DNA from 3 places in the Paenibacillus sp. FSL L8-0663 genome. Region 2 is predicted to be linked to each of the others. Evidence: riboswitches for the same ligand, from Rfam matches in the RefSeq annotation. Region 2 holds a riboswitch; each other region holds the start of a gene.
The links. A riboswitch is a leader RNA that binds a small molecule or an ion and turns the genes downstream of it on or off. The one in region 2 is predicted to bind cobalamin.
Positions count from the first base shown of each region.

Region 1: it holds a riboswitch for cobalamin, as region 2 does, so the genes downstream of both, MKY75_RS24380 (ABC transporter substrate-binding protein) here and cobJ (precorrin-3B C(17)-methyltransferase) in region 2, are expected to answer to the same signal.
Region 3: it holds a riboswitch for cobalamin, as region 2 does, so the genes downstream of both, MKY75_RS06685 (ABC transporter substrate-binding protein) here and cobJ (precorrin-3B C(17)-methyltransferase) in region 2, are expected to answer to the same signal.

Region 1 is NZ_JBBOYM010000001.1:5,495,792-5,503,341, forward strand. Features, by position in the region: gene MKY75_RS24360 (ABC transporter ATP-binding protein) at 1-286, opposite strand, end outside; gene MKY75_RS24365 (ATP-binding cassette domain-containing protein) at 283-1,200, opposite strand; gene MKY75_RS24370 (ABC transporter permease) at 1,200-2,015, opposite strand; gene nikB (nickel ABC transporter permease) at 2,030-2,959, opposite strand; gene MKY75_RS24380 (ABC transporter substrate-binding protein) at 2,975-4,555, opposite strand; cobalamin riboswitch at 4,773-4,970, opposite strand; gene MKY75_RS24385 (nucleobase:cation symporter-2 family protein) at 5,728-7,035, opposite strand; gene MKY75_RS24390 (xanthine phosphoribosyltransferase) at 7,029-7,550, opposite strand, start outside.
Region 2 is NZ_JBBOYM010000001.1:5,251,631-5,259,180, forward strand. Features, by position in the region: gene MKY75_RS23250 (cobalt-precorrin-5B (C(1))-methyltransferase) at 1-670, opposite strand, end outside; gene MKY75_RS23255 (precorrin-8X methylmutase) at 745-1,389, opposite strand; gene cobK (precorrin-6A reductase) at 1,558-2,337, opposite strand; gene MKY75_RS23265 (sirohydrochlorin chelatase) at 2,334-3,395, opposite strand; gene cobJ (precorrin-3B C(17)-methyltransferase) at 3,488-5,284, opposite strand; cobalamin riboswitch at 5,596-5,781, opposite strand; gene MKY75_RS23275 (LOG family protein) at 5,839-6,393, opposite strand; gene MKY75_RS23280 (uroporphyrinogen-III synthase) at 6,595-7,446, opposite strand; gene MKY75_RS23285 (GerAB/ArcD/ProY family transporter) at 7,548-7,550, opposite strand, start outside.
Region 3 is NZ_JBBOYM010000001.1:1,475,971-1,483,520, forward strand. Features, by position in the region: gene MKY75_RS06665 (lipoate--protein ligase) at 1-252, opposite strand, end outside; gene cobD (threonine-phosphate decarboxylase CobD) at 413-1,516, shown strand; gene cbiB (adenosylcobinamide-phosphate synthase CbiB) at 1,506-2,477, shown strand; gene MKY75_RS06680 (histidine phosphatase family protein) at 2,527-3,279, shown strand; cobalamin riboswitch at 3,402-3,593, shown strand; gene MKY75_RS06685 (ABC transporter substrate-binding protein) at 3,801-4,808, shown strand; gene MKY75_RS06690 (FecCD family ABC transporter permease) at 4,805-5,851, shown strand; gene MKY75_RS06695 (ABC transporter ATP-binding protein) at 5,848-6,681, shown strand; gene cobT (nicotinate-nucleotide--dimethylbenzimidazole phosphoribosyltransferase) at 6,725-7,550, shown strand, end outside.

The DNA.
Region 1 (7,550 bases), 240 kb from region 2:
CCAACTGGATTCGCTTGTACAGCTGAACATCCTTCATCTTTCCGGTGTGAATGGGCTGTTCATCCAGCCAAATCTCTCCTGAGGTCAACGACTCCAGCCCCAGAATACATTGTGCCAGCGTGCTTTTGCCACTTCCACTTTCTCCAACCAGTCCAAGACATTCTCCTTGTCGTAGCTCCAGACTCACCTTCTTCACGGCCTGTTCGCTATCTTGCGTGCTGAACCAACCTTTTCTCCGTTTGCGGACAGGGTATGCTTTTGTCACATTCTTCAATTCCAGCATCACTGGTGCATCCTTCCTTCCGGGCTCATCTCCAACACTCGATCTGCTATGCGACTCATACCCTGGCGATCATGTGAGATCAACAATATGGTGAGATCAAAGTCTTCTCTCAACTGTTGCAGCAATGCCAAGACCTTGTCGCGGTTGATCACATCCAGCGCCGTAGTCGGCTCGTCGGCAATAAAGAGGCTCGGACCGGAGCTTAGCATGGCAGCCAGCAGCACCCTTTGACACATGCCTCCGCTTAGTTCAAAAGGATACGACGACAAAATATGCTCAGGATCTTCAAACCCTACCTTGCAGAGCAGAGAGCGCAAATAGGCCTCCCGCACTGGATTAGCGCCTCCTCTGGCTATCTCCGAGACACGGCTCAGCATCTGCCGTATCCGTGGCAGCACGCCCAGTGGGTGGACTTGCTGCGGTGCATTGTGGGATAATGCAGCACCAGCGTGCTCCGGCTCCATCTGGTCATGCGGCATCCAACGCCGCCCGTGCAGTCTAAGCGTATCCATCAGCTGGGCGCGGACAGTCCGGATCGGGTTTAACCCGCTCAGCGATTGTTGAATGAGCAGGGCAATATCCTCTCGGCGCAGCCTTTGCCAGCGCCGTTCCTGGAACGGGAGAATGTCTTCCCCGTTATAGTAGATACGCCCATGCGTAACACCGATACCTGGCTCCAGCATGCCTGCGATTGCGTGAGCGGTCAGGCTCTTGCCGCATCCGCTCGGTCCAGTCAGGACCACAATCTCCCCTGAATATATGGAAAAGCTCACATCACGCAGCAGTGGTTTGCTCCCACTTCTGCTTGCTCCTACGCCTGTGCGGCAGATTTCCAAATGTTCCACGTGTAACAACGGTTTTCGACCTGCCACTTGTTCTATCGTATCCTTGCCCCCAAGGGCTGTTTGATCCTCCACTATTTGGCCGCCTCCTTTTCCGAAAAGCGGTCGCCCAAAAGCTGGCAGGCAAGTACGAATAGCATAATCGCCAAGCCTGGGAAAATCATGACATGCGGAGCCACCTGAAAATATGAGGTGGCATCATGCAGCATCACGCCCCACTCTGGCTTGGGCGGCTGTACCCCCAGTCCAAGAAAGGACAGCCCAGCGATCATCAGCACCACGCGTCCGATATCCCATACCGCATAAACCAACAATTGCGGCAACGCTTGTGGCAATACATAACGGCTCAGTATACGTACGTGTGAATTGCCGGATAAACGGGCATACCGAACGTAGTCCTCCTGACAAGCTTTTTGAACCAGACTACGGATATATCGGACATAGCCCGCCCACCGTACCGCAATAATCGCAAGGGTCATGTTAACAAAACCCGGACCCAAAATACCGACAATTGCCACTGTTAAAATAATATCAGGAAAAGCCAGTACCCCGTCGATTCCTCGCATAACCAGCTGGTCCACGCGTCCGCGCACATAACCAATAAGCAACCCTATAGGCAGACTGAAGCACAACGTAGCTACAGTAATCGCACATGCGATTAGCACGCTCATCCGAATCCCGTAAATTAGCCGTGATAGCACATCCCGGCCCAGATGATCCGTACCGAAAGGATATTTCCGGCTGGGTGGTGCCAGACGGTTCAAAAGGTCCACTTGGAGAGGATCATGAGGAGCGACCCATGGAGCCAATAACCCAAGCAGCACGATCAGACCAAACAGTACGCCTCCTGCCAGCAAGCTCCCTTGAAAGGAAAGCCGTATCTTTTTCATTTTCAGCTTCCTCCTTAACGCAAACGTAGCCTCGGATCTATCGCCGTCTGGACCACATCCACCAAACACTGAACTCCTACAATTAAAAATACGGCGAAAATAACATACCCCTGAATCACCGGATAATCTCGCTGTGTAATCGCATCTATAAAATACTTGCCCAACCCCGGCCATGAAAAAATGGTCTCTACAATCACATTACCTGCCAGCATAAATGATAGATTGGTACCTAGCAGTGTAATTATAGGCAGAACCGCATGCCTAAATATCTCAAAAAACAGGATATGCAAACGTGAAAAGCCTCGAGCCTTCGCTGCTTTCACAAAATTCCGGTCACCCAGCTCCAGCATTTGAGCGCGCAGTACGCGTGCTTGCACAGCTCCCAAACCTGCGCCAAGAGTCAGCGCTGGGAGCACTAGATGTGTCCAGTCCTCCCTTCCCATGGATGGGAGCCAGCCCAAGCGAACGGAGAATAGATAGATCAACAGAAAACCAAACCAAAAAGAGGGGATCGACGATCCCAGCAGGGCGAACAGCCTGCCCAGACGATCCAGTGGGCCGCTGATTTTTAGCGAGGCAGCTAGCCCCAGCCCCAGCGTAAGCACCGTCATGACGGCGAAGCCCGCAGCAGCTAGCTCCACAGTAGCAGGAAGTCTGTTCCACAGTTCGGCTAGCACCGACTCCTTGGATACATACGAAGTGCCCCAATGCCCTGTGAACACATCCCGCAGCCAGTTCACATATTGAATATGAAGCGGTTCGTTTAAGCCCAGTTCCTTTCGTAGCGTCGTCAACGCCTCCTCAGAGGCAGGGATATTATGCGCGGTGAGCAAAATGGTAGCAGGGTCTCCAGGGGCCAGCCGCATCAGTACAAAAGTCAGCGTGGACACCACGAATACAATGATAAGCAGCTGCGCCACACGTTCCAGTATAAAACGAATCATAGGATACGCAGCTCGTTATTCCGCAATATCGGATTGCGCTGTAATGTAGTAATACTCGATCGGATGCGGTGTAAACCCCCCCACCCCTTTTTTCACGCCAAACACATTATCAGGATGCACAATGAACGACTGTGGCAAATCCGTATTGATGATATCCAGCGCTTGTAGTGTCATGGCATTACGCTGCGCTGTATCCTTCGCCAGCTTCAAGCTGTTCAGAATACTCTCTAGCGGTTTGGAACTATAACGGCTTACATTGGCTTCGCTTTTCGAAGAATAAAACATGTCCATAAAATATTGCGGCTCTCCTGTATGAGCAGTAAGCATACTGTACATAGCAAAATCCCAATCGTTTTTGGTCAACGCCTCGTCGATATTTTCCACCTTGCGAATCTTGACCTGGATTCCCTCTTTCAGCAATTGGCTTTGGATGACCTCAGCCATAACAGAGAGCTCCGGACGCTGAGGGAAAGTCAGCAGCGTAACCTCGAACGGCTTGCCTTGCTTAGTCCATGTCCCTTGGGCGTCCTTCTGCCAGCCATCCTTCGTCAACAGTTGCTCTGCCGTTCCGTCCAGCGCTTTACGCTCAACTTTACCGAAGGGAAGAATGCTCGGGAACGGGCTGCTTGCCTCCGTACCGAAGTCCCTCATGACGGCGCTCACAATCGATGCGCGTGGAATCAGGCTGTCCACCACCTTACGGTTCGCCACATCCTTGAATACTGGCGATTCCATATTGTACACGATCATATGGGTGCGCAAGGACGGAGCTGACAGCACTTGCAGCTTGCCGTTCTTTTTCAGTACCTCTGCGTTATCAACCGGAATATCCGTCGCTACGTCCACCTCGCCGGATTGCAGCGCCATCAGGCGCGAATTCCCGTCCGTAATGAACTTCATCGTCGCTTCAGCCAGTCGTGCCTTCTCGCCCCAATATCCGTCATAACGCTCCACGACCAACGATTGGTCCTTGTTGAACGCTTTGATTTTAAAGGCGCCTGTCATCGCTGGGTAACTCTGTTCATCTTTCATCGATGCCACATCCAGTACAATCGTCGATGGATCAGCTAGATTAGACACCAACGCCGCATTCGGCTGGTTTGTCGTGATCTTCAAGGCCAGCGGGCCGCTTACATCAATGGACTTCACATTCAGTAAATCCTTCGCCAGATGGCTTTTCTCAATAGAGCGTAACAAAGACGCTTTTACACTTGCTGCACCCATACTTTTTCCATTATGAAAAGTGACTTTATCCTGCAAGCTGAACGTCCAAACTGTAGGGCTATCCTGCTTCCACTCCTTTGCCAGCCAAGCCACAGGCTCCAGCTTTTCATTCAAACGTACCAGTGTCTCACCTGCACCGGATCGCATCACATCCCAGCTATTATCTCCATGCGGGTCAACGCCTGACGGTTTCCATGTATACGCCATTACCAGCTTTTTATCTGTCGCTGTTTGTTGTGCTGACGCGTTTTCACCCTTGCCGGAGCTATCCGACGTCCTATTGCTGGCACATCCCGAAAGAGCCATAACTGCCAGCAGCAGCATCACCCCTGTACATATCAACCATGAACGCCTACTACGACTGCTTATCATTCGATGAATCCCCCTCTATCTTGTAAAATCGCATAAACCTAACGCAAAACGCGAAAAAAGCATTCCAGACCACTTAATTAGCAGTCAGAAATGCCTTCAATATAAAATGTCAGAACTCACCTCGAAGCCAACTCCAAAAACATAGAAGGGATCAGATCGGTTTCAGACATTCCGTATGCAGCACGCCTAACCACCTCCCCAGCATCCCGTGGGTCTGACAGTGATGTCAAAACAGGCAGGTCTCCTGACTCCAGGCGTATCTTTCAGGCCTTCCCGGTTCTTCACAATTCCAGTGGCTGTTCTGAAAGCTCCAGCAGTATCCTGCTGATGCCTGTATACAGTGGCGGGCCCGTGTCGGAATCAACCGAACTTCCCTTTTAAGTGAACATGCTCAACAACTATGTACATCGTCTCTACGAAACCCCATACATAGAGTTGTCCGGCTCACACCTGTTTTCTTCCTTTATTTCTTTTCATTACGATCTTATTTTGTTGTCACAGGCTTGTCAATAAAGGCTGCACAATAATTTAAATTTGAACGATAAGGTAGAAACAAGACATAACCTCCAATTGCGTGCACGCAATTGAAGTGTTAAAATTAGGTATAGAGTAAACCACCGTGTCCGTATACTAAAAAGAGTCTTCGCCGCGCCAACGGCAAAGACTCTTAGGACTTGAAAGGCTGTGGATCACCACCACGGCGCGCTGCATAACTAAATGTCAATGCAAACGAAACCCACCGTTAGGGGCCAACCTAATTACGCGGTGGGTTTTCGCTTGTTCCGAAATTTTCGACGTAGCCAGCGATAAAGTTTACGAATACTAAACGCCAGGCTTAGTAACGTAACCATCCAACGCAACACATCGTAGCACGACACAAGGTTGACCATCGGCTTCACCCCCTTTCGGGAAGCTGCACCGTGGTCCGAAAACATCCACCACTATTCAAAATCCATAAGGTAAATTATACCATGATATCGCCCGCTGCTCTAGCAAATTCTTCTAGTAAGTAAACTGGAAAACGCACCAAATTAGAGCTACCCATTTCATTCCGCAGTTTATCTATATATCCCCAGACAGCAAGGGGATCTACTATCTGGATAACCCCATGCCAAACAGCCGGAAAAGAGGCATACGTCCTCTCTCCGGCTATCTTTATTTATTTCTAATCATCAAACCTCCTGTGGAACCTCCTGAACCGTCACGCTTTTGACCGATTCCCCTTGTTTTCTCGTCAAAACGATGTTCAAGACAATCGCTGTAATCGAGCCCGAAACAATACCATTTTGCAACAACATTTTGGCAAAGCTCGGCAGCTGGTCGAACATTTGTGGCAGAACGGCAGAACCTAGGCCCACAGCAATACTGCATGCTGCGATCAGCAGATTGCTTTCCTTTCGCAGATCCACTTCTGACAAAATAGACATGCCTGATGCAGCGACCGAGCCAAACATGACGATCATCGCCCCGCCCAGCACAGCGTTAGGAATCACTGTCGTTAAAGCAGCCAGCTTAGGCAGCAAACCGAGAACAACCATGATACCGCCCGCAGCAAAAATAACGTTCCGCGATTTGACGCGTGTGAGCGAGATCAGACCCACATTTTGCGAGAAGGCTGTATAAGGAAACGCGTTAAAAATACCCCCAAGCATAATCGCAAGTCCTTCCGAACGGAGTCCATTGACGATCTGCTTTTGCTCTACCTTTTGATCAATCGCCTTGCCTACTGCCAGATAAACACCCGTAGACTCGACCATGCTGACAATATTGACGATAATCATCGTACAAACTGCCATAATGCTAAACTCTGGCTTACCAAAATAAAATGGCTGCGCAACACTCACCCATGACGCATCTGCCACGGGAGCAAAATGCACCATTCCCATCGCATAAGCAACCACCGTGCCTGCAAACAGACCGATGAGCACGGAAATCGAGCGCATAAAGCCCTTTGCCAACCGATTCACAAGCAGAATAACCAATAATGTAACCAGCGCCAGCAGCAAATTACGCGGCTGTCCAAAATCCGCGCTGCCCTGGCCACCTGCTACATTGTTCATCGCCACCGGAATAAGGGATAGACCGATAATCGTAACGACCGAACCTGTAACCACCGTTGGGAAAAAGCGTAGCAGCTTGCCATACAACGGTGCCGCTAACACCACGAATATACCGGACAAAATAATAGCACCATACGCTGTTGCTAAATTTGAGGTCGAAGCAATCGCGATGATAGGCCCTACTGCCGTAAACGTACAGCCTAAAATGACAGGCAGTCTACTACCGAAAAAACGTGTGCCCATAATCTGTAATAACGTAGCAATCCCACAAGTGAACAGATCAGCAGCCACCAGATAGGCCATCTGGGCTGGCGTCAGGTGCAATGCTCCCCCTACAATCAGAGGAACAGCAATCGCTCCAGCGTACATCGCCATGACATGCTGAAAGCCCAGTGCAAATAATTTTTGTTTACTTAACATCCCACATTCTCCTTAACGGGAGGAATCACCGTGCCAGCTTCCTCTATAAAATGAACCTCGCCCGGTGCCATGGAAGCGATACGCGCAAGAGAACGTACGGCAATGCCTCTTTGCTCCAATAGTCCACGGCCTTCCTGAAAGCTCTTTTCAATTACGCAACCAACCCCTGCCAGCTCCGCTCCTGCTTCCTTCACAATATCCGTAAGTCCGACCAATGCTGCGCCAGTAGCCAAAAAATCATCTACGATCAGCACCTGGTCGCTGGCATCGAGATATTTTTGAGAAATGCTCACCTGATAGGTTTCCTGCCGAGTGAACGAATGAACCTCTGCAAAGTATACCTGCTCATTCAGCGTGATTGCCTTCTTTTTCTTCGCATAAATGAACGGGACCCCCAAGGCAATAGCAGTAGCCATAGCAAATTGAATACCACTAGCTTCAATTGTAAGCACCTTGGTGATCGGAGCACTGCCGAAAAGGCGCGCGAACTCCTTACCAATCTCCAATGCTAATGC
Region 2 (7,550 bases):
CCTGGCAGTTCATCGCTTGCGCAACTGATATGGCCTGCACGACACTGGCTTTATAAGCTGACGTGGAAAACGGAACGACCACACCACGCGTGCCTAGTATGGAAATACCGCCAAGAATGCCAAGCCGACCGTTCAGCGTTTTCTTGGCAATTTCTTCACCATCCGGTACGCTGATGACGACACGGACACCTTTGGCCGATCCGTGCTCCTCAAGCACATCTGTCACAGCCTCCGTAATCATCCGGCGCGGCACCGGATTAATCGCTGCTTCTCCGACAGGCACAGGCAGACCGGGCTTCGTTACCCGCCCCACGCCGATGCCACCGTCCAATTCAATGCCCGGCTCCTCGCGCCAGCTAACGGACGCGATAATTCTCGCCTGATGCGTGGCATCTGGGTCATCGCCACCGTCCTTGATCGTCGTGCAGGAAGCTTCGTCCGCGTCCAACACAGGCTCAATCAGCTCAAACGCCTGATCGAAGCCCGCGGGCAGCGATATCACTGCTTCCTTCGGCGGAATGCCCGTGATGAGCAGTTGTACCGCTCCTTTGGCTACTGCAGCCGCACAAGCTCCTGTCGTAAAGCCTGACCGCATTGGCTTGTCCGGTGCGGGAGCTTCACCGCTTTTCATCCGTTTGGGCTTGTCGGCGGACGCCGCTTCCTTTTCCATGCCAATTCCTCCTTAACCTCTTCTGCTGATCATGTTCCAATTCATTTCATGATACAGCAAACGGACAACCGCATCTAGCGGACAGCCATTAAGGAGATCGCATTCAATGCTGCTACGACAATTGTACTGCCGCCCTTGCGTCCAATATTCGTAATGAACGGAATATCCAGCTTGCGCAGCTCGTCCTTGGATTCTGCCGCCGATACGAAGCCTACGGGCATGCCAATCACCAGTCCGGGCTTGGCCGCTCCTTCTTTCACCAGACGAATCAGCTCCAGCAACGCTGTTGGCGCATTACCAATCGCATAGATACCACCTTCGCTCGCCTGAATCGCTTTGCGCATCGAAATAATGGCGCGTGTCGTATTCAGCCTTTTCGCTTCTTCCATGACGTCAGGGTCAGATATGTACACATGCACATCCCCGCCAAATTGACGGATACGATCCTTACTCAGCCCCGCTTGAATCATCTGCACATCTGCCACTACCTGCTGGCCTGCGCGAATAGCTGCAATCCCGGCTTCAATCGCTTTTGGATGAAACACCATGCTGCGGCCCAGCTCAAAATCAGCAGATGCATGAATGACACGCTGTACAACGGGATATTGCTCTGCTGTAAAAGGATGCTCTCCCAATTCTTCTGTGATCATCTCGAAGCTTTTGCCTTCAATCTCCTGCGGCTGTACCGTTAGCGGTTTAAATTCTGTTTTGAAATCCATGGTAGACCACTCCCTTATGGAAAATTAGAAAATAGTTTAGGAAAATGACAATTCATTGCTACTAAATCATGGATACCTCTAAAAAACACCTGTTTTAAGATGACTATATTTTAAATACATGCCAGAAGTCGTTCCTGATGAACTGGACTCGCAGGGGTAAGGCTCAACTCAAATTGAAGTTTTCTCTTTTGCTGTACGCAGTGCGTTGATGACTCCGTCGAAATGATCAAATACTGTGCCAAATTCCACTTCCGGCCTGGAAATCAAAAGTACGTGAATCCCCAGCTCCAATGCAGATTGAACCTTTTCATCCACTGCTCCCGTGCTTCCGCTTTCCTTGGTGACCATCACGGTCGTGCCATAGTGCTTGTACAATGCTTCGTTCATCTCGCGGGAAAAGGGTCCCTGCATGGCAATAATATTTTTTTGCTCCATGCCCAGTTCGCCGCATTTCTCCATATTGTCCAGGCGCGGCAGCATGCGTATAACCAGACGAATCTCCGGATCTCCGAGTAAATGCTTGGTGAACGTGCCGAGCGTCTTACTGCCTGTCGTAAGCATTACAGAACCTTTGAGTTGCTTCGCTTGTAATGCGGCCTCTTCATAGGAAGACACGATGTGGAGCAACGGATGATTGTCATATACAAGTCCTGTCCGCTCATAGCGAATATAAGGAACCCCGGACTCGCGAGCGGCTGTCATCGCATTCGCATGTGCTTCTTCTGCAAAAGGATGACTGGCATCAACAACCGCCTGTATTCCAAGCTCCCGAATCATTGCAGCCATTTCATCGGCTGTCATTCGGCCTGTACGTACGTCTAGTCCCGCTTCAGACAAGCTGGCTGCCGCGCTTTCGGTTACGACTGAGGTCAATACGTTGAAGCCATTGTCACGGATTTGCAGCGCCAATTCCCGAGCATCGCTCGTTCCGCATAGCATGAATATCATGAGCCCTTCACCTGCCCGCTTCCATTCACTACAGATGGCGTATGTGAATGCTCGTGATGGTGATCATGGTCATCATGGCTGTGAGCATGGACATGCTCATGAGTGTGATCGTGGCTGTGTGTATGGTGATCATGATGGTCGTGCTCATGTGTATGATGGTGGTGGTGATGTTCATGTTCATGATGATGATCGTGGTCATGATCGTGGTGATGATGGTGGTGCTCCTGCGCCTCCAGGCGGAACTGGCAGTTATCACAATTGGCTGTAACCTTGCCGAACAAACCTTCCTTAGCTCGCTCCAGCACCAGTTCAACCAATTGAGGATGGAAACCAAAATATCCGCCCATCTCCACTTGTAATGCAGGGTGAGCCTCGGCAAATTCCTGGGTCATTTCTCCGATGCGTTTAATCAGCACACCCGTGAACAGAAAATAGGGAAGCACGATAATCTTTTTGGCCCCCAATCGTACACAACGCTCCAATCCATCGGGAAAGGAAGGCTGCGTCACACCGATAAAGCTGCTCTCTACCCATGTATAAGAAAGCTTCTCCCACAGCATACGGGTGATTTTGAAAAAGTCACTGTTCGCATCTGGATCGCTACTTCCGCGTCCTAATACAAGTACCGCCGTTTCCTCGTCAGGTACCTCGACAGATGCCTCGACAGCGCTAATCATCCCCGCTGGAACTGCAACCGGCTGGGCCTCTTTCAAGCGGCTTAGCAGAATGCTGACGATTTTCTCGTGAACACCAATCGGACGTCCGTATACAAATTCCACCTGCGGATATTTCGCCTTTGCCCGGTCAATAGCCATCGGAATATCAATTTTGGCATGTACCGCTGCGAACAAAATAATCGGAATAAGAACGACACGCGTCGCCCCTTTCTCCACACAAGTTTGCATCCCATCAGCAATGCTGGGACGTGCCAGCTCCAAGAAACAGGTTTCCACGCACATATCCGGTACCCGATCTGCCACTGCCTGTGCAAATTCCAGCAGTTCCTGGTTCCCCTCCGGGTCCCGACTTCCATGTCCAACCAACAATATTGCATCCACTGCTGTTGTTTCCTCCTCTTTAATAGGGATAGCCTGCATGACGCCCTATTTTATATATATGCTTGTATCCCGTTCATCAGGCCTTCAGTCCATTAATCACCACAAACCGCATTCACTTCTACCGTTACTGGTGCATCTTCATGCCGGAACCCCGCAACGACACCTACACGCTTAAAAAATTTATGAAAGCGCTCATTCGGATGTCCTTTTTCCTTATATTCAGCGATGACATGCTCCACGATGTCCGTAATCTGATCACCCGGAATTCCTTCCGCTACAGGCTGAGCGGCATGAGCATTGCGGCCGAATTTTTTGCCACCGAGGAAGAGATCGTACCCACCCTTGCGATAGACGATTCCGATATCCTCTAGTACGGCTCCATAGCAGGCCATACCGCATCCGTTCAAAGCAATGCTCGTTTCCTTGGGTGCCTGTAATCCACCAAGTACAACCTGTAAATGCTCAGCCACAGGCACAGCGTCATCCTTCTCCATATTGCAGAAGTCGCACGCCTTTACCTTAAACACATCGCCAATCGGCATGACAATGAATCGTTCATCCCGTAGCCGCCCGACCAGTTCCTCGGGATCTGCACACGGCACGCGCAGCACGATCTGATGATCTGGCGTGTATTCCAGCTCGCCATCATCACCCGCTACCTCGGCGAGCAGCGCCATCTGGCGAGCGGTGAATTTCTTGTTTCCCACACCCGGGGAAACGCCCACCTCAAACAGCGCAGGCTTGCCAAAGCCGCCTGTCGCCATCCCGGCCGCGGCCCCTGCTCCGGCCACCGCCGACGTTCCGGCGGTGCTCTTGGCGGTAGGCGCTTGCCCGCTCCAGCGAGCGTTGGCTTCGCCAGGCAGCTTACCGCCGATAGCGAGGCGGCTTAGCGCCTCTGCCGCCAGCGATGCCGTGGCTGCGTCGGTTTGCACAGCAGTCGTTGCCTGCACGGCAGCCATCGCTTGCGGGCGTGCCTGCGTCGCAACCGCAGCGCCGCTCGCGGAGGGTCCAGCGGGCGTAGTCGGGGCTGCTCCTGCCTGCGGTGTACCCTCTTGCGCTCCCAGCGACCACGGCTCCGCTTCCGTGCGGAGACGCTGATGCGGCTTGAGCGCCTGCTCGGTCGCATCCAACGTGTATTTGCGCTGATATCCGCGCGGAGTCACGATCAAACCGTCATACACCGTCGTCGAGGAATTGCCGATGATTACAGTCGTCAGCATCCCGATGTCATGGTTCAGCATATCTTCCAGCGTCGTTACAATAACTTGCTGACGCTCACGATAAGCACTTTTCACCAACCCGACCGGAGTTTGCGGATCGCGGTAACGCAGCAAAATGGACTGCGTCTCCACAATCTGGCGGGTACGCCGACCACTGCGCGGGTTGTATAATGCAATCACAAAATCAGCTGAAGCCGCAGCTTCTACACGCTTCACAATCGTTTCCCACGGGGTCAGATGATCACTCAGACTGATCGTGCAAGCATCATGCATAACCGGCGCCCCCAGCAACGAAGCACAGGACTGAATTGCCGAGATCCCCGGTACGACTTCTACCTCAACCCCGTCCTCGCGTCGCCAGCCTTTTTGCATCAGCACTTCGTACACCAGCCCTGCCATACCATAGACTCCCGCATCTCCACTGGAAATGACAGCTACCTTCTTGCCCATCTCTGCTTGGCGAACCGCCTCCTGCGCACGGCTCACTTCCTCTGTCATCCCTGTGCGTACAATCTCCTGTCCGTTCAACAGCGGACGGATCAAATCAACGTAGGTATTGTAGCCGATAATGACCTCACTTTCGTCCAGCGCATCCAGCGCCCGTTTTGTGATATGTTCCATATCTCCTGGTCCAAATCCAATCACCAACAATTTTCCTAATGGGCTCATCGTACTCCTCCTATTCATCCTTTTCAGGGCAGCTATCCTATCTATTTCAATGATTTATGCACATCGTGTAACTTAAAAAAACCCCATCCTGCCCGGATGGGGTTTCTATGTACGTATCTCTCATCAGACGAACAAACAGCGTAAGAAGACACGATTTGTCTTCCTCCAGCCTGCCGTTGTTTTCCATCTGTCTGTTTACGCTTCAAACGCTGCTGCACGTTCATATCCACGCAAACCTCTAGCCAACATGGAAAAAGCAACGTGTGCCTGATTTCCTGATTTCGTACACCCATCCTCTCCGCGAAGGTTAACGGTGCATACAGATCAAGGTAGGTCTCCTGGCTTGGCATCAACGGATTCTTTCGTCTTCCCCGTTTTTCACGAGTGACCAATTAAAAAAATCCTCTTCCTTACAGTGGCGGGACCGCTCGGGATTTGCACCCGATTCCCTGTTACCCTTTGCTCAACCGCAAAGGCACCTTGTCTGTCCGCTATTTGATTATGGGTCTTATCATAACCTTGCCTCAATCAGTTGTGCAAGCACGAAAAAAGCTTTATTTCAAGTTCTGTGCTTTATTTTTTAACATATGTAGCAATTCGTCCGGGTCTGCGGAGATGCTCAGTAGCGCTGGATGCTCACTCCCGGTAAACCCCTCTTGCACACTATGACGCACCATTTCTACTAACGGGTCAAAATATCCATTCACATTCAGCAGCCCAATGGGCTTGCGATGAATGCCGATTTGCGCCCAGCATAGTACCTCGAACAGCTCTTCAAAGGTTCCCAAACCACCCGGAAGGGCAATAAAAGCATCGGCCATCTCGCTCATTGCCGCTTTACGCTCATGCATGCTTGCTACCTCAATAAATTCGGTAACTCCCCGATGAATGATCTCTGCATCAAATAACAGGGTGGGCATAATGCCAGTGACCTGACCGTCACCCGACAGCATTCCATCTGCCACCTCTCCCATTAGCCCCCTGCTAGAGCCGCCATAGATCAGACGGATATGATGGCGAGCCATGGCTTCTCCCAGTTTGCCTGCTGCCTCAACATATACCGATAAATGTCCAGGTCTGGACCCGGCAAATACGCAAATAGAATTCATTAACGTCTCAGCTCCTGTCCTAAGTAGCATCGAAACTTATTCATTATATTAGATAAACATTTTCGCTATAACAAAAATCTTTGTCGATGCATGTCCAACAAAAAAAGATAAAGACCTCGTAGGCCCTTATCTTTATTTTACTCTGTATCCCGAAATATAAGTTCATTTTTTAGCATCTGCATTTATAATTTTGATCTCATTTCAATGACCATTCATGATCTTCAGACCACAGCCATGCACCGAATCGTTATGTTCAAAATATTTGCCCAGCTCCACCATCATCGCGCCCATGCGCTCTTCGGTTGGAAACACGACTCGATCAATCCCTTCTTCCACAATGGACTGTGCAGTCACCTTCCCTACGGATACAGCAATCACATCCTCACGAAAAGCTTCCAGTAAATCCTCAATTCGATTTTGCTCTCTGGCATATTGGGCCAAAAATCGAATTTGCGGACCACTCGTGAATGTAACGGCATCAACATTACGATGGATAACATCCTCCAGTAACGCCTGCAATTTTGCTTCCTCGGGTGGGATATGCTTATAAGGAAGTACCTGGCGGGTCACTGCCCCCTGCTCGTCCAGCCATTTTACCAACCGTGGGGCTGGATCGCCATGCAGCTGCAACAGCACTTCCTTCCCCTTCAGATCGTATGGGGCGAAAGCTCCTGTCAATCCGATCAAACTTCCGTCCTCGTCTCGTACTGCTGGCGTAAAGCCACGCTTTTTGAGTCCATTGACCGTCTTGTAGCCCCGCGCTGCAATGTTGGAAGATTGCAGCAACTCTATAATCTGCTCAGCCACACCCATATCCTCTGCCATATCGAACAGGGCATCCAGCCCCATGCCTGTCGTGAAGATGTACCAGTCCGGAGGGTTCTTTACCCACGATACAACAGCGTTGCGCAGCTCGATATCATCTAGAAAAACAGTGCCCTGGGCCGGACGATGTACTGGCTCCCCTCCCATCTTCACAACTAGCAGCGCCATTTCGTCTGCTTTACGGGGACCAGCAAGAGCGACTCTCTTACCTGTCATGCGTTGTGCCATTCTGTTTCCTCCCTAGTAGAAGTCGTATTTCTTTCTACCAAGTATACAATCAGAGGGGTAAAAGACAAATAAGAATTACTTTTTCGATGAATACAGGAATCTTA
Region 3 (7,550 bases), 3.8 Mb from region 2:
ATTTAAATTACCGAGGTCATGATATACAGCACCGCCGCCGGACAGGCGACGAACGACTTGAATATTGTTATCTCTGACAAACTCGGCGTTGATTTCTTCAATGGTATTTTGATGCTTGCCTATAATAATAGAAGGCTGATTAATGTAAAACAGCAAATAGCTGTCGTCCAGCGGTAGATGCTTGAGCGCGTATTCCTCAATAGCAAGATTAATGGCTGGATCGTGTATCCCTTGGTTGTCGATGAACAGCATGTCCATTCCTCCGTATATAAACTGTGTAATTTTATGTGTGCCTCCTTCTATTGTAACCCAAGTGAGCCATGTACAAAAGCTCATTTGCATTGACGGGACGCAAAAAGCAGCCTCATAATGGAGCTAAATGATTGGAAACGGGCGGAAAGGATGAGAGGCAATGATAGAGGTTTACGGTCATGGCGGGGACAGGGAAACAGCTGCGGCGACATTTGGCGGGACTGCTGCTGATTTTGTAGATTTTAGTGCAAATATTAATCCGCTTGGTCCACCGCCTGAGGTGCTTGAGGCGCTGCAACACTCATTTGACACTGTGATTCGCTATCCAGACCCTGGGCATCGGAATTTTAAAAATATGCTCGCACGGCGACTGCATGTTCCACCGGAGTCGTTAAGTATCGGAAACGGAGCGGCTGAGAGCATGGCGCTCTTGTTATTGGGACTAGCTCCTAAGCGTGTGGGTACAGTGGAGCCGTGTTTTTCGGAATATGCCGAGCTGGCTGGCAAATTCGGAGCCGAGGTCAACCGGGTGTATGGGAAGGCCTCGCTTCAATGGAAGGCGGACGTGGAGGACATCCTTCAGCTCATGGAGCAGGTAGATGTTTTGTTCCTCGGGCAGCCGAATAATCCAAATGGCGTCCAATATAGTGAGCAGGAGCTGTGCGAGCTGGCAGAGGCGGCTGGCACAACGGGTACTGTGCTGGTGGTGGATGAAGCATTCATTGATTTTATTCCGCTGGAACGGCGAATCTCACTGCTGCCTGTGCTGGATCGCTATCCTCATGTGATTTTGATCCGGTCAATGACCAAATTTTATGCCATTCCTGGCCTACGATTGGGTTATGCGATTGCTCATCCGGACTATATCCGGCGAATGACGGCCAAACAGGTGACCTGGAGTGTGAATGGGTTAGCGTTGCTGGCTGGGGAGGCATGTCTGAAAAGTGGGCAAGCATATGAGCGCCGAACACAGGAGCTGATTGCTGCGGAGCGCAACCGTCTGTTGACCGGCTTGGCGGAATGGGGCTGCGGTGTCGTTCCCGGCGAAGCCAATTACGTGCTGGCAAGGGCGCCGGGTACGTGGAGCGCATCAGCTATTCAGCAGGCGCTTGGACAACGCGGAATCCTTATACGTAGCTGTGCTATGTATCCGGGACTGACGACGAGCCATTTTCGGATTGCAGTCAAGGATGCAGAAGCCAATAACAGGCTGCTATCTGTATTGGGTGAAGTGCTGGAGGAGGAGGAGCGGCGTGACAGTTAGCTTGATTATCCTGGCAGCCTATCTATTGGACAGGCTGATCGGTGACCCGAGGTGGTTGCCGCATCCAGTCATCGGTATGGGACATGCCATTTCAGCATTGGAAAAAGTGATTCGCTGCCAGGTCCGAAGTGACCGAGGGCTGAAACGTGCAGGTATACTGCTTCCACTCATTGTGGCGGGAGGCTCCTTTGCGCTCGCCTGGGCGCTGTTGCAATTGCTTGCCTGGATTCATCCGTGGTTATCTGTCGGCGCAGAAATAGTGCTGATTGCGACCACGATTGCTTCCAAAGGACTAAAGGATGCAGGAATGGCAGTCTACCGAGCGTTGCAGGCGGATGACCTGGCTGCGGCACGGCGGGAGCTGGGCATGATAGTCGGGCGGGATACGCAGCAACTTGATGAGCCTGAGATTGTACGCGGTACGGTTGAAACGGTCGCTGAAAATATCGTGGACGCGATTATTTCCCCGCTTTTTTATGCCTTGATCGGGGGAGCACCCTTGGCGCTGGCTTATCGTGCTGTGAATACGCTCGATTCCATGGTTGGCTACAAAAATGAAAAGTATCTGCATTTAGGCTGGGCTTCAGCACGTCTAGATGATGTGGCTAACTACATTCCAGCACGCCTGACAGCGGCAATGCTTGTGATAGCGGCGTGGATGTACAAACGAGATGCTGCAAGAAGCTGGCGCACAGTCAAGCGAGACGCTCGTCTGCACCCAAGTCCGAACAGTGGCTTCCCGGAATCGGCTGTTGCTGGTGCATTGGGGATTCGTCTTGGAGGATATAATGTGTATCATGGCGTGCGCTCCTTTCGTGCATACATGGGGGATTGGATACGACCGCTAGAGTCGAAAGATATACGGCATACGATCCAGCTGATGTTCGCCGTGTCCAGTATGTTTGTAGGATTGTGTTTGTTAGGAGCCGCAGGTTGTTTTGCCTTGGGATGGGTGCGGTGAGGGTGAGGAGTGACACACTGAATAATGATCGAGCAGGAAGTGACATTTCTTGAAACAAGATATAGCAGCAAAAAGGACAGTAGAATACGCACAAAGACCGAACTCACAGGAGGATAAGGTGCCGTATGATGCTAAAGAAGATCTGCATTGGGATATGGAGCTCGTGTTAGTTCGTCACGGCACAACCTTATGGAACAAGGAACGTCGATATCTGGGACACTCCGACTTAGGTTTGCTACCGGGGGCAGAGCAGGAATTAAAGCCTTTGCAGGAAAAATTGCAAGGTCAGTCCTTTGCTCGAATCTATTGCAGCGACTTAATGCGATGTCGCCAGACCTTGCAGATCATTGTGCCGGAATCAGAATTGGCGTCTGGAATTTCCCTATCTACTATGTCTCCTATGATGGAACCATGTCTGCGAGAGCTTCATTTTGGCGAGTGGGATGGAAAAACGTATGACATGCTCAAGGATGTGTCGTTGTATCGGGCTTGGATTGATGAGCCGCAACGGATCACCCCACCTGGAGGAGAATCTTGGACAGATTTTGTAAATCGTCTGCGGAAATTTCTTGACTCTCTGTATGAATGGCGTGTTGCTATGGAAGTTCAACCCATGGATTTGACTGCTGCGCCGCCCTCTGTTTTGGTCGTTACGCATGGTGGCGTAATTCGTCAGCTTGCTTGCATGCTGATACCGGGCCATGATTTTTGGAGTCTGAATCCGAGGCCGGGAGAAGCATTTAGGATTCGATTGAGGCTGGCAGGACCGCACAATTACATAGCGGAAATGCTTCCTCATTAGGTTAGACACCAGCGGATAAAGAGGCTGTTTGGGTTGTAAGCCGCCTCATTTTAACCTATAATCATCAAGTAAAAGAACGGCTTGACTACCACTACATCAAATATCCAGCAGACGAGGTCGGCGCAGCGTGATGAAACTATGGTTTCCCTCCCTGCGCTGTTAAAAGGGAAGTCGGTGTGAATCCGGCGCGGTCCCGCCACTGTAAATGGAAACATGCCCGTTAGTCCTCTTTATATGTTACTAAGCATATGAAAGAATTTCAGGACATGTATTTTACCATAAGTCAGGATACCTGCCCGTCCGCCTGTCACCATAATCCTTCGAGGAAAGGATGACGTGTTCGCAGTGACTGTCCATGCGGAAAGAAGCTGCCGCCTGCGCACGATCTGCGCTAACGTGACCCCTGTGTCCTGATATGAGGATGCGGGGGTTTTTGATAGGAAAAGAAGGCTAGATTTAGAAGATATCTGATGATGTTCAAGTAACGCTCTTAACGATTTATTTATGAAGGGGTGCAAATCATGGCAGGAAAAAAAATAAAGGTGTGGACAACAGGTCTATTGGCTCTGATTTTGGCAGTTGTGCTGAGTGCATGTGGCGCTAATGGAAAAAATGCAGAAAATAAAGAGGGTCAGGCTTCTTCACAGCAGCCGGGACAGGCAGTAAACGCACAAGAGCCTCCGGGCAAAACGGTTTACCCGCTCACAGTTAAAGATGCAACAGGACAGGAATTTACATTCAAAAAAGCGCCGGATAAAATCGTTTCCGTCTCCCCGGCAGAAACCGAGGCGTTGTTCGCCATTGGGCTGGATAAGGAAATTGTCGGCGTCTCCGACTACTCTGATTACCCGGAAGCAGCTACGAAAAAGCCTAAAGTGGGCGGTATTATGAAACCGAACGAAGAGGCGATCATTGCTGCGAACCCGGAAGTCGTTTTTGCAGGGATATCACTTAGTGAACAGGCTACGACCAAGCTGCGCGACATGGGAATTATGATTTTTAAAACGGAACCGAAGACAGTGGAAGATGTCATGGCTAACATCGAATTGTATGGGAAAATCACCGATCATCAGAGAGAAGCAAGAGCGGTGACTGACAAGATGAGAGCAGATGTAGCAGAAGTAAAAGAAGGAATTAAAAATATCGGTAAAGGGCAGAAGCTGCGGGTATACGTCGAGTTTTCACCAGGCTGGACAGTGGGTAAAGGCGAGTTTATGGACGAGCTGATTACGTTGGCGGGCGGCGAAAATGTAGGTGCCACGCAGAAGGGGTGGTACCAAATCAGTGAGGAAAATATTATTGCTGCGAACCCTGACGTGATTTTGTACAGCAAAAGTGTCAAGGACGACAAAACGGGCCAGACGCTCGGTGATATCATTAAAGCTCGCAGTGGATGGGATCAAATATCGGCTGTTCGCCACAACCGGGTATTTGCCGTGGATGATAATTTGATCAGTCGTCCGGGTCCACGCGTAACGGAAGGTCTCAAGGAAGTGGCCAAGGGCGTGTATCCTGAAATTTTCAAATGAACCGTAAACTGATCGGCTTTGGAGGGACAGGTCTTGTCCTGCTGTTGCTGACGCTGCTGCTCTGTCTTGGCATCGGCTCGGCCAAGCTTCCGGTCAGCCAAATCACGGGCATTCTGGTTAACCACCTACCGTGGTTAGGCGATACGTTTACACCGGATTGGAATACATCCTCAGAGCAGATTATTTTGAAGGTCAGATTGCCACGAGTGTTACTGGGAATGTTGGTAGGAGCAGCGCTGGCGCTGGCGGGAGCCGGATTTCAGGGTGTGCTGCGTAATCCTTTGGCTGATCCGTATACACTGGGGGTATCCTCGGGGGCTTCGGTAGGAGCGGCAGTACTGATTTATTGGGGCCTTCAATTTTCATTTGTTGGCATATGGACGCTGCCGCTAGTGGCATTTACGACCGGAATGCTTACGCTGTGGATGGTGCTGACGTTGGCACGGGAAGGTGGGAAAATTCCGACACAAAGTCTCATTTTGTCGGGTGTGGTGATGCAATCCTTTCTGGGAGCGGTTGTTTCCTTTCTGACAGCCATGTCGAAGGAGACGGTCAATGAAATATTGTACTGGACGATGGGAAGTCTTAGTCTGCGCGGTTGGTCATATACAGGAATCCTTTTACCTTATGTGGTCATAGGGCTGGTATTTCTATGGAACCGGGCACGTGTGCTGAATATTTTGGCTTTGGGTGAACGTCAGGCGGCGCACATGGGAGTTCATGTAGATGCGACGAAGCTATCTGTTCTGATTATTTCCACGCTGCTGACAGCAGCCGCTGTCTCGGTATGTGGTGTGATTGGCTTTGTGGGACTCGTTGTACCGCATATCATTCGTCTGGTGACAGGTCCTGATTACCGGATGATTGTTCCATTATCTGCGCTCGGTGGAGCTATTTTTATGGCTTGGGCAGATACGGCGGCTCGCACGTTGTTAGCCCCCACAGAAATTCCTCTGGGCGTAATGACGGCCTTTGTTGGGGCACCGTTCTTCGCATATCTCCTGTACCGGAACAAGAAGCTGCGCAGGGGGGAACTACTGTGACAGAACAAAGTGAATCACAGAAGGTGCGTAATCGGGCATTAGAGGTAGTGGGTCTGACACGTGCCTATGGAAAGTTCCATGCGTTAAAGAATATAAGCTGGAGCGTCGCCGAAGGAACTTGGTGGGGGATCATTGGTCCAAACGGCAGTGGAAAATCAACCTTGCTGCATTTGCTTTCCGGTGTAGATCAGCCAACTTCAGGCAACGTTCATATTTATGGCAAAAAGGTCGGTAGCTACAGCAGAAAAGAGCTTTCCCGACTCATAGCCGTACTCCAACAGGAAGGGCTTCCTCCAGTGGGATACACCGTTAGGGAAGTCGTAGAAATGGGACGTTTTCCCCATCAGGACTGGCTAGGCAGGGAAAAGGGTGTTGATGTGGAGGCGATCACGGATCGCGTGCTGGAGCGATTGGGACTTACCACGCTGGCGGACAGAGCATTGGACCGTTTGAGTGGGGGACAGCGACAGCGTGTAGCCTTGGCAAAGGTGATGGTGCAAGAGCCACGAATATTGCTGCTGGACGAGCCTACGACCTACCTAGACTTGCGCTATCAGCTTGAATTTATGGAACTGCTGGCAGATTGGCGCCAAGAAACGGGTGTGACGATCATTGCGGTCTTGCATGATCTTAACTTGACAGCCCAATTTTGCGAAGATTTGCTTGTACTCAAGGATGGAATGGTTGAAGGATTGGGAGCTTCATCGAAGTTATTAACCGAGGATCGGATTCGACGAGTATACGGTGTTGAGCCTGTGATGCTTCCGCATCCTGATAGCGGTGTGCCGCAGCTCTTGCTGCGCAGGAGCGCTTCGGATACAGCAGATTAAATAAACGATGAAACACACTTAAAAAGAGCAGGGAGTGGAAGGTATGAACGACAAGCTGCGTCAGCTGATCGATAGCATTGCCCAGCCGGATGGGGTGGCGGCCTCGGCAGCTTCAGCCCATTTGGACCAATTAACAAAGCCACCGGGAAGTCTTGGAAAGTTGGAAAGTGTGGTCATTCAGCTAGCAGGAATTACAGGAGTGGATAAGCCTGAATTCGATCGTAAAACGGTTATGGTCATGGCTGCGGATCACGGGGTGTGTGAAGAGGGAGTCAGTGCCTTTCCGGCTGAGGTTACACAGCAAATGCTGTATAACATGCTGTCAGGTGGCGCAGCAATTAATGTGCTGGCACGCCATGCGGGCGCAGATGTCAAGGTGGTAGATGTTGGCGTGAATGCGGATGTCGCTCACGCGAATCTGGTGGACCGAAAGGTACGCATGGGTACTTCGAATATAGCTAAAGGGCCAGCGATGCTGCGTACTGAAGCGGAACAGGCGATTTTGACCGGAGCTGAAGCTGTAGCAGAAGCGGTCAAAGGTGGCACACGGCTATTCGTTACTGGAGAGCTGGGCATCGGGAATACCACAGCCAGCGCTGCGGTCGTATGTGCTCTCACCGGGCTGGAGCCGGAAGTTATCGTAGGCCGGGGGACGGGTGTAGATATGGCTGGGCTTACCCGTAAAATAGCGGTTGTCTGCCGCGCATTGGACGTGAACCAGCCAGATGCAAATGATGCGCTCGACGTGCTCACTAAGGTCGGCGGTCTGGAGATTGCCGCCTTGGCAGGAGTTATCCTCGGCGCAGCCGCACATCGCTGTCCAGTCGTGTTGGACGGCTTTATTTCCGGCGCAGCTGCCCTCGCAGCGC